3 regions of the Porticoccus litoralis genome follow, and region 3 is predicted to be linked to each of the others. Evidence: predicted binding sites of a transcription regulator. Region 3 holds the regulator's gene; each other region holds the start of a gene.
What was found. Region 3 encodes sigma-54, which starts transcription at its own class of promoters, with help from an activator protein. Its sites were predicted from a motif close to TGGCACANNNNTTGCNNT; they were not measured.
Positions count from the first base shown of each region.

Region 1: Q8A57_RS00105 (alginate export family protein) is a predicted target of sigma-54. The motif match lies at 1,302-1,319, and genes of this name have one in related genera.
Region 2: Q8A57_RS05340 (PEP-CTERM sorting domain-containing protein) is a predicted target of sigma-54. The motif match lies at 2,112-2,129, and genes of this name have one in related genera.

Region 1 covers NZ_JAUUUU010000001.1:18,414-21,692, forward strand. Annotated here, with positions in the region: gene pepF (oligoendopeptidase F) at 1-661, shown strand, start outside; gene Q8A57_RS00100 (EF-hand domain-containing protein) at 764-1,096, shown strand; gene Q8A57_RS00105 (alginate export family protein) at 1,429-2,667, shown strand; gene Q8A57_RS00110 (ANTAR domain-containing response regulator) at 2,722-3,279, shown strand, end outside.
Region 2 covers NZ_JAUUUU010000002.1:221,522-224,800, forward strand. Annotated here, with positions in the region: gene Q8A57_RS05330 (hypothetical protein) at 64-609, shown strand; gene Q8A57_RS05335 (VPLPA-CTERM sorting domain-containing protein) at 916-1,485, opposite strand; gene Q8A57_RS05340 (PEP-CTERM sorting domain-containing protein) at 1,536-2,075, opposite strand; gene Q8A57_RS05345 (enoyl-CoA hydratase/isomerase family protein) at 2,399-3,181, opposite strand; gene Q8A57_RS05350 (carboxyl transferase domain-containing protein) at 3,209-3,279, opposite strand, start outside.
Region 3 covers NZ_JAUUUU010000001.1:751,326-754,604, forward strand. Annotated here, with positions in the region: gene lptB (LPS export ABC transporter ATP-binding protein) at 1-548, shown strand, start outside; gene Q8A57_RS03735 (RNA polymerase factor sigma-54) at 670-2,127, shown strand; gene hpf (ribosome hibernation-promoting factor, HPF/YfiA family) at 2,157-2,444, shown strand; gene ptsN (PTS IIA-like nitrogen regulatory protein PtsN) at 2,451-2,903, shown strand; gene rapZ (RNase adapter RapZ) at 2,915-3,279, shown strand, end outside.

The sequences.
Region 1 (3,279 bases), 730 kb from region 3:
TGTCAGCACCTTTGCCCACGAATGGGGCCATGCCATGCACTCTCTGCTGGCAAATCGCAACCAGCCGTTTACCAAGGCGGATTACGCCACGTTCACCGCAGAAATCGCGTCAACAGCCAACGAAGTCCTGCTGTTTGAATATCTGCGCAACAACGCAAAAACCGACCAGGAGCGCCTTCACTACCTGTTTAAGGAGCTGAATCAATTGCGAGGCACCTTCTTCCGCCAGACTCAATTTGCAGAGTTTGAGCTCGCCATTCATGAACATGTGGAAAACGGCGGCGCACTTTCCGGCGACAAACTGAACACGATGTATGGCGACCTGCTGAAACGTTATTTTGGCCATGACAAAGGCGTCATGATTATTGACGATGCCTATACCGCCGAGTGGGCCTATATTCCGCATTTTTACCGCAACTTTTATGTGTACCAATACGCCACGTCCATTTCCGCCGCCTACTACCTGATGGACCGTGTACTCAATGATGGTGAAGAGGCACAGCAACAATACCTCGATATTCTCCGTGCAGGTGGGTCTGATTACCCTTACGAAATTCTTCTTGCGGCGGGTGTCGATATGGCGTCTAAGGATGTCTACCTCGCAGTTATAGAGCGTATGAACCGCCTCATGGATGAAGCCGAGAGAATCCTCGACAAATAGACCTCGGCTCACACCAACAGAAACTTTTTTCAGACGCGCGTCAACCAATTGACTGGGCGCGCGTTATACAGGTGACGCAATCATCACAGAAGAGGATTTCTTATGCGCAAATACCTGTTATTTACCCTGTGCGCCCTGCTCGCTTCCTATACTGCTCTCGCCGAGTCGCCATCCCAACCGAAGGCCAAAGGCGAACACCACCGGGGCCATTTCATGTTTGATCGTATGGATACGGATAACGATGGCAACATCACTATGGAAGAGCATGAACAGGGGCTGGAACGGATGCTGGCGAAACGTCGCGCCCACTTTGCCACGATGGATAAAGATGGCAATGGCCTGGTAAGCAAAGCGGAAGCCATGGCCGCAAAGGCTGAAATGAAAGAGCGGGTCCAGGAAAAACGCCAGCAAAAAGAGAACTGCCCCAATCAGTAACCCAATGACCAACGGCATACCTTTGCGGTATGTCGTTGTTACTTTTTTTATTGCGCAAACGAAAAAAAGTTACTGACTCAACTCTATTATTTCGTGCCCTAAAATAATTCTTTAACTGTTTTTTGCGCACTATTCTAAGTCAATTCCGAAAACTTTTGACCCCAAAAAAACAATTAAACTTTTAATAATCAAAAGGTTATTGATTTGGCACATTTTGTGCTATTTGGGAATTGACATTGTATTCTGTTGGGCAACGAAGCCCGCACGCCTCCATCCGGCGTGCGGGCTTTTTGTTTTTTTAGTTTGGGGATTTTTTAACTCGAGGACTTGTTATGAAGCAGCAATTTTTAAAATATTCTGCATTGGCTGTTTTGCTGGGCGCGCATCCTTTTGTAGCTGCGACCGCGGATGAAGCGACAAGCTTTACCGAAATGTTTACCAAAGGCGATGCGAAGTTTAGCTTCCGCTATCGCTATGAGTATGTAGATCAAGATAACCCGCAAGAGATTGCCAAGGCATCGACTTTGAAATCCAGGGTCACCCTGTCTACTGCTGCTTATGAAGGTTTTTCCGCTCTTCTCGAGGTGGATGACGTCAGCCAGATTGGCAATGAGCGATATGGCACACCATCCAATGGCAAAGGTGGTCAGTACTCGATTGTCGCTGACCCTGATGGGACCACCATCAACCAGGCTTTGCTGAAATACACCAACAAGTACTTCACCGGCACCGCTGGTCGCCAGCGTATTCTGCACTCCGGACAACGTTTTGTCGGCGGCGTTGGCTGGCGCCAGAATGAGCAGACCTACGACTCATTCCGCGTCGAGCTGCCAATTGGGCCAGTTAACGTAGACTACAGCTATATCTGGGACGTAGACCGCATCTTTGGTCCAGACACCAACGGACACGCCCAACCTCGCCGTTTTGATTCAGACTCACATGCTTTATACGTTTCTTATTCACCCGCAGAAGGGCATAAGCTGGGGGCATACGCCTACCTCCTCGACTTTGATAACGCCCACTCTATGGAAACTATAGATAACGCGCTTTCATCGCAAACCTATGGTGTGGAATATAGCGGTAAATTTGGCCCAATCACGGTTGCCGCTGCGGCAGCATCTCAAACCGACTATGGTGACAACGCGGTTGACTACGACACCGAATACTACATGTTAGAACTCGGCACCACCGTCAAGGGTGTAGGGCTGGGCGTGGGCTACGAAGAGCTGGGCAGTGATGACGGCGTCAAGGGTTTTGTCACCCCGCTTGCCACTCTTCACAAGTTCCAGGGCTGGGCAGATATGTTCCTGGCTACCCCTGCCGGTGGTATTGAAGACATGTACTTCAAGGTTACAGGTAAAGTGGCCGGCGTTGCATTGGCAGCCTTCTATCACGATTTTGAGGCAGATGAGAGCGGCCCCAACGACGACTACGGTGAAGAATTTGATGCCGTGGCCACCTATGCGGTTAACAAAAACCTTTCCGTCCAACTCAAATATGCTAACTACAACGCTGATCAGCTATTTGTTGATACAGAGAAAGTCTGGTTCAGCGTTATGCTGAACTTCTGATCGGCTGTCAGTCTGAGCAGTATGCCGCACTGGAGCATGACCCAGGGTCGGAGTATGATTTACGATCCTGGGTTATCTCTGTGTAGTTATGTTTCCCATGTCAAATTCCTTTTACAGCTGGCGTACCTGATCATGACGACCAGCAAAGACCCCATTCGTATCATGCTGGTGGACGATCATCCCGAACGTTCTGCCAGTGTTGAAGAAAAACTCAAAGCCTCGGGTTTTGAGGTGATCTCACGCTTACCTTCCGCTGCCGGCCTGTTGTTTCAGATTGAACAATTACAGCCTGATCTTGTATTGATTGATCTGCAGTCCCCCGGTCGGGACGTGCTGGAAAGCCTCTCCGTAGTGAACAGTTACAACCCCAAGCCGGTAGTCATGTTTTCCAGTGAAGACGACCCGGATTTTATCGAGGAAGCGGTGGATGCCGGGGTAACCGCCTACATGATGGAAGAGCTCAATCCACAACGGGTCAAACCCGTGATTGACCTGGCCATCGCTCAGTTCAAATCCTATCAGTCCCTGCGCCAAGCCCTGGACGACGCAAGGACCAAGTTGGCAAGCCACTCCGTTATTGAAGAGGCCAAACAACTTCTGATGGCCCAGCAC
Region 2 (3,279 bases), on a different contig from region 3:
CTTAATAGTCTGTTAAGTATCCGTCTTTAGCATGGGCGCATTTTGATTCGAAGGAATATGCCCATGAAAATAATCCCTATGGCTGCTTTGCTCGTTCTTGCGTCGGTGCTCTCCGGTTGCGACACCTTTGAATATCAGCTAGCCGAGAGGGTGGCCGAGCTACAGGTTAGCCTGGCGGACCCGGCATGGGACGGCTATGCCATTCCCGAAGGGCAACAGTGCAAGAAATTTGGTGGCCATGGTGCGACGCCGTTATTGAAAGTGAGCGGTATTCCCGATGAAGCCAATGCCGTAATTGTTGCCTTTAGTGATCGCAGCTGGTTTCTGATGGACCATGGCGGCCATGGCATGATCGGTCTCTGGACAGGAAGGTTGCATAACAGCATCGAGATACCTGTTGTGGCCGGTGAGTCCTTCGATCTGCCCAAGGGGATGTTTCTGGAGCAGGCACACCAAGGGGGGCGTGGTGAGCCTGGCGCCTACCTGCCACCCTGTTCCGGTGGCCGCGGCAATCGTTATTTTGCCGAAGTGGCGGCTGTCTACAAGGGTACGGGGGATGAACCTACACAGTTGCTGGCTAGCGGGGAAGTGTTTCTCGGTCATTATTGACGCCTGCCGACAAGGGTGATGGTAATTATCCACGCCTGTTTTTCTTCTAGCCGGGGGGTCGTTGGTAGTGATGCTACGTTTATCCCAAGCACATTTTTGTGTGCGTTAACCAGCAACCCAAGAGTTGGGTTGATGTTGCCTTGCTTGATTTGGAAAAAAGTCGCTGACGGTGGCGAGATTCCCTTGCCCTGCAGCGGGTAATCTGAATAGCTCCAGGGCTGGTCCCAAACGTCTAGCTGCGAACATAAGAAACCCCACCGAAGTGGGGTTTTCTGGAGAGGGGTTCTGGAAGAAAAACGGGTAGACCTAGGCTTTTTTCCTGAGTCCGCTCAAGCCTGCAACTCCGGCAAGGCCTATGGCGAAAAGCCAAGCTGTTGCAGGAACAGGGACATTCGATACGTCTTGTAAGGGGGCACTGAAGTTGTCAATCCATACAGTATCTAGATATGAATTCACACTGCTATCTTTTCTGTATCGCCAGGTAAAAACGTGAGTTCCCGCAATGACCTCTCTAGAGTAGTTCAGCCACCCTGTGTCGCCGGTGATTAAAAAAACCCTAATGTCGTTAATATAAAACATTAGGTAGTCAAAATTGTCCTCTGAGCTGACGCGATAGTCAAAGGACACTGTGCCGGCTGATGTTGCAAGTTCCAACTCCAGATAACTGGATTGATTGTGTGTGATCCGCCCTGATCTTGCGCTGTAAATACCTGAGGCCGCTGTAGAGGAATCAATGCTCCAGTCTGCTGCGCCATAGGTTGACCATGAGTTGGCGGAGAAGTCGCCACTCTCAAAACCGTCGATAAGGGCAGCACTTGCAGATTGGCTACATACGAATAACAAAGCGGATAAAAATAATGGTCGAAGAGTTGTCATAAGGGCACATCCTAGCGACTTCAATTAATAATGAAAAAACAAATGAGTAATTACACCGGTTTCTGTGTTTTTCTTAAACCGATAAGGCCCGCCAGCCCCAGAACAAACAGCCACACTGTTGCCGGCAGCGGCACATTATTGTTGTCATTGAGGCTGTCCAGATCGTAGGCCGTTTCTAGGCTGTTGTTTTCCTCGTAGGCATCTGCGATGTAGGCTGCGATGCTTACTTCCGCATAACGATAAATGTTAACGAAATAATCTTTGCCGAGGATGGCTCCGAAGCTGATGAACTCATTGTCTGTGGTTGAGGACGAGCTAGAAAAGTAGCCGTTTTCATCAGCAACCTGCATGTCGATATCCATTTCACTATCCAAAAAATACAGGTTTAGATTGATAGTGTCGGCCGTAGCCGCAGTCCATGTGTATACATCATTTGTATCCAGGGTCTGGTCTAGCGTGCCCGAGAGGCTGATGTCGTAAATATCGGAATTCAGGTAATCAATTTCAAAGGTGTAGCTGGTTCCAGCGTGCAGTTGAAATGATGAGAGCAGCAAACAAAGCAATAAAGAACTTTTTGTAAACCCTTTCATGTTAAACCTTTACCTTGATGTTGTTTTTTTAAATCCCTAGCAATCTATATGCCACTGTACAAAAAACAATAGGTTACGGTTCGTTGGAAGGGGCTGTTATAAATTTATCTGACAAAAAATCGATAAAATAAACACTTTTCTCTACAGCTATTACTTCTTTGCTGCCGTTCTCGGTGACGTGTGATCTAGGGTCAGTTGTTGAGCCGTCCTACAGTGATGTAATAACAGCTGGTTAATTACAGCGGGCAAGATTTCTGAGGCATTCGTGTTGCTACTGCAAGCAATTGGTCGTTGCTTCAGTGATGATTTGCTTTTTTACCCGGTCACCATTTGGCCGCACGTTTTTCTAAAAAAGCAGATAAGCCTTCCCGTCCTTCTTCCGAAACCCACAACCGGGCAATGGTTTCACTGGTGTGCCACAGTAGTTCATCGCTGAGCGGCTTTCCGCTTACTTCCGCGATTAGATGTTTTGCTTCCGCCATGGCCTCGGGGCCATTCTGTAGCAGGTGGTCGATCCAGTTTTCCACTACCGGGTCTAAATCTGATTCCTCCGCTATTTTGCTCACCAGACCTAGATCTTTGGCGGTGTCAGAATTGATCGATTCGGCGCTGAGAAAGTAACGTCGCGCCGCACGCGGGCCGATGGCGGCGATGACATAGGGGCTGATGGTGGCGGGCACCAGTCCCAGCCGCACTTCGCTGAAGCGGAATGTGGCGCTGCTGGTAGCCACCGCCAGATCACAGCAGCAGATCAATCCCAGGGCGCCACCCCAGGCGCTTCCCTGTACCCGGGCGATGGTGGGTTTTGGTAATTCGTTGAGGGTGCGCAGCATGTTGGCCAGGGCCTCGGCGTCAGCGAGATTGGTGTCGTAGCTGGCGTTGCCCATGCGCCGCATCCATGTCAGGTCCGCCCCGGCGGAAAAGTGTTTGCCGGTGGCGGCCAGTACCATCACTCGTATGCTGTTATTGCTTGCCACGTTGCAGAAAGCCGCGCTTAGCTCGGCGATGACGGTGTCATCAAAGGCGTTGTGCCGCTCCGGGCGATTGAGGGTGACGGTGGCGACGCCGCGCCGGTCAATGTGGGTGGTTACGGAGGGCTTGCTCATAACGATCACCTGGGTTGGATTGGTCCGCTACATGCGGAATACCCCGAAGCGGGTTTCCTCAATCGGGCTGTTGGCGGCGATGGCCAGGCAGTGGCCAA
Region 3 (3,279 bases):
TCTTTATCGATGATGAGGACATCACACATCTGCCCATGCACGGGCGCGCCCGTAAAGGCATTGGCTATCTGCCCCAGGAAGCTTCCGTTTTCAGGAAGATGAGTGTTGCCGACAATATCCTCTCCATCCTGGAAACTCGCAAAGATCTGGACAAAGAACAACGCTTATCGAAACTCGAACACCTGATGCAGGAATTTCACATCACCCATATCAAGGACAGCCTCGGCATGAGCCTATCCGGAGGGGAACGCCGCCGGGTGGAAATTGCCCGGGCTCTGGCCATGGAACCCGCCTTTATTCTGCTGGATGAACCCTTTGCCGGTGTAGATCCGATTTCCGTCAATGACATTAAACAGATCATTCGCCACCTACGCGATCTGGGCATTGGCGTACTAATCACGGACCACAATGTCCGTGAAACCCTGGATATCTGCCAACACGCCTACATCGTCGGGGAAGGAAAAGTCATTGCCGAAGGCGTACCTGAAGAGATTATTGCCAATCAGCAGGTCAGGGACATCTACCTCGGGGATGACTTCACCCTTTAATTTCGGATGATTGCTCAACATTCAACCAAAGCGGCATACAATTTGCTTGTCATCCAACCGCCCTGCGGTCTACACTTTCCCTGTAGATACTCATTTTTCGGAAAAGACTCGTTGTAATTTAATGAAAACAAGCCTGCAACTGAAAATTGGTCAGCAGTTGACGATGACCCCTCAGCTGCAACAGGCTATTAGGTTGTTACAGCTCTCCTCCCTGGACTTGCACCAGGAAATCCAGCAGAACCTCTACGACAATCCACTTCTTGAACTGGCTGAAGAGTCGGAACATCAACTGTTAGGCAAAGAAGACAAGCCTCAAAAAGAAGCACCGGAAGCAGAAGCCACCGACCTGAACGGTACGGATTGGGAAAACAAAATCCCCAATGACCTGCCAGTAGATGTTAACTGGGACGATATCTATCAGCCACCTGCCACCCCCCGGCTTTCCAACAACAATGACACCTATGATTTTGACAGCGTTCACAGTGTTACCGAATCGCTTCAGGACCATTTGTTGTGGCAGTTGAACCTGACACCCATGTCGCCCACCGACCATCTGATTGGCGAAAATATTATTGACTCCATCGACAGCCGGGGCATGCTGACCATTCCAATCGAAGAAATCTGGTCAGCTCTTGACGATGACATTGAGCTGGATGAAGTCATTGCCGTACTGCATCGCATCCAGCAGTTTGACCCACCGGGCGTCGGCGCTACCAGCCTCTCCGAGTGCCTGATGATTCAACTGAACCAGTTTTCGCCCGACACCCCTTTCCTCAAGGAAGCCAAAGTTCTGGTCTCGGATCATCTGGAGCTGGTGGGCCAAAGGGACTACCGACAAATTGAACGGCACACCCGTTTCACCCAGGATTTTATTGCCAACGCCATCGAGCTGATCCAGAGCCTGACACCAAATCCCGGCGACTCAATCAGCAATGACGACATTGAGTATGTTGTTCCCGATGCAAGAGTGATCAAAGTCGACAACCACTGGCAGGTGACCCTCAACGATGAAATCACGCCTAAGCTCAGCATCAATCAGCACTACGCACAATTAATTAAACGAGCGGACTCCAGCCAGGACAACACCTTTTTGAAGAACCATCTGCAGGAAGCCCGCTGGTTTTTACGCAGCATTGAAAGCCGCAACGACACCCTGATGCGGGTGGCCTCTTGTATCGTACAAATGCAGCAGGGCTTTCTGGAACAGGGTCCCGTGGCGATGAAACCCATGGTGCTGGCTGATATCGCCGACCGACTGGAACTCCATGAGTCCACTATTTCCAGGGTTACTACCCAGAAATATCTCGACACCCCACAGGGTGTATTTGAGCTGAAATACTTTTTTTCCAGTCACGTCTCCACCGCCAGCGGCGGAGAGTGTTCATCAACTGCCATCCGCGCTATCCTGAAAAAAATGATCAGTGCTGAGAATCCTGGCAAACCCCTCAGTGATAACAAGCTGACGTCCCTGCTTCAGGATATGGGCATTCAGGTAGCACGGCGTACGGTGGCAAAATACCGAGAAGGGATGGGCATCCCCTCCTCCAGCGAGAGGAAACGCTACAATCCCAATGTTTAATCCGACAATCAAAAACCAAGGAGTACCGCATGCAAATGAATATTAGCGGACATCATCTCGACATCACTGATGCGATTAAAGATTACGTGAATACCAAGCTCTCCAAGCTGGAGCGTCATCACGATCACATCACCAGCACCAATGTGATTCTCTCTGTAGACAAATTGATTCAGAAGGCAGAAGCGACCGTGCATGTGAGCGGTGGTGAGTTTTTTGCCAACTCGGAAGACGAAGACCTCTATGCCGCTATCGATACGCTGGCTGACAAACTCGACCGTCAGCTGATCAAACACAAGGAAAAAACCCGCGGTAGATAACCCCTGATGAAACTAACTGATGTACTGCCCCCGGAAAACGTCGTCGCCGACGCTCCGGGCGGCAGCAAAAAACGCGTGCTCGAAAATTTGTCCAGCTTCCTGTCCGAACGCATGGACACAGTCACCGCCGATGAACTCTACCAAGGTCTGTTATCAAGAGAGCGTCTTGGCAGCACCGGCATCGGCGAAGGGGTTGCCATTCCTCATTGCCGCCTTGGCGGTTGCGAAAAAATTACGGCCGCCTTGATCAAATTACAGGAACCGGTCGATTTCGACTCCATTGACGGTGAAGAAGTTGACCTGATCTTTGCCTTGATAGTCCCCGAAGAGCAAAATGACCAGCACCTGCAGATATTGTCAGCAATTGCCGAGCTGCTCCAGGATGAAACTGTTCGCAACCAGCTCCGGCAGGCCGATTCCAATGACGCTCTGTATCGCATAGCTGTCAACGAGACCTGAGGACAGCATCCATGAGACTGGTGGTGGTAAGCGGGCGCTCCGGCTCTGGCAAAAGTACGGCTCTCAACGTACTTGAAGATGTGGGATTTACCTGTATCGACAACCTGCCAGCGAGCCTACTACCGGGACTGTTTGAACTCGCCAGCGACCCCAACAACAGGCAATGGCTGGAAAAAATTGCCGTTGGCATTGATGTCAGGAACTTGAGCAGTGACCTGGGACAGTTGCCCCAGGTTCTGAATCAACTTAAGGATTCTGGCGTGGAATACCAGGTGGTGTTCCTGAATGCCAATAAAGACGTTCTGATTCAACGCTTCAGTGAAACCCGGCGCAAGCACCCGCTCAGCTCAGCCAACCTCGATATCAAACAGGCACT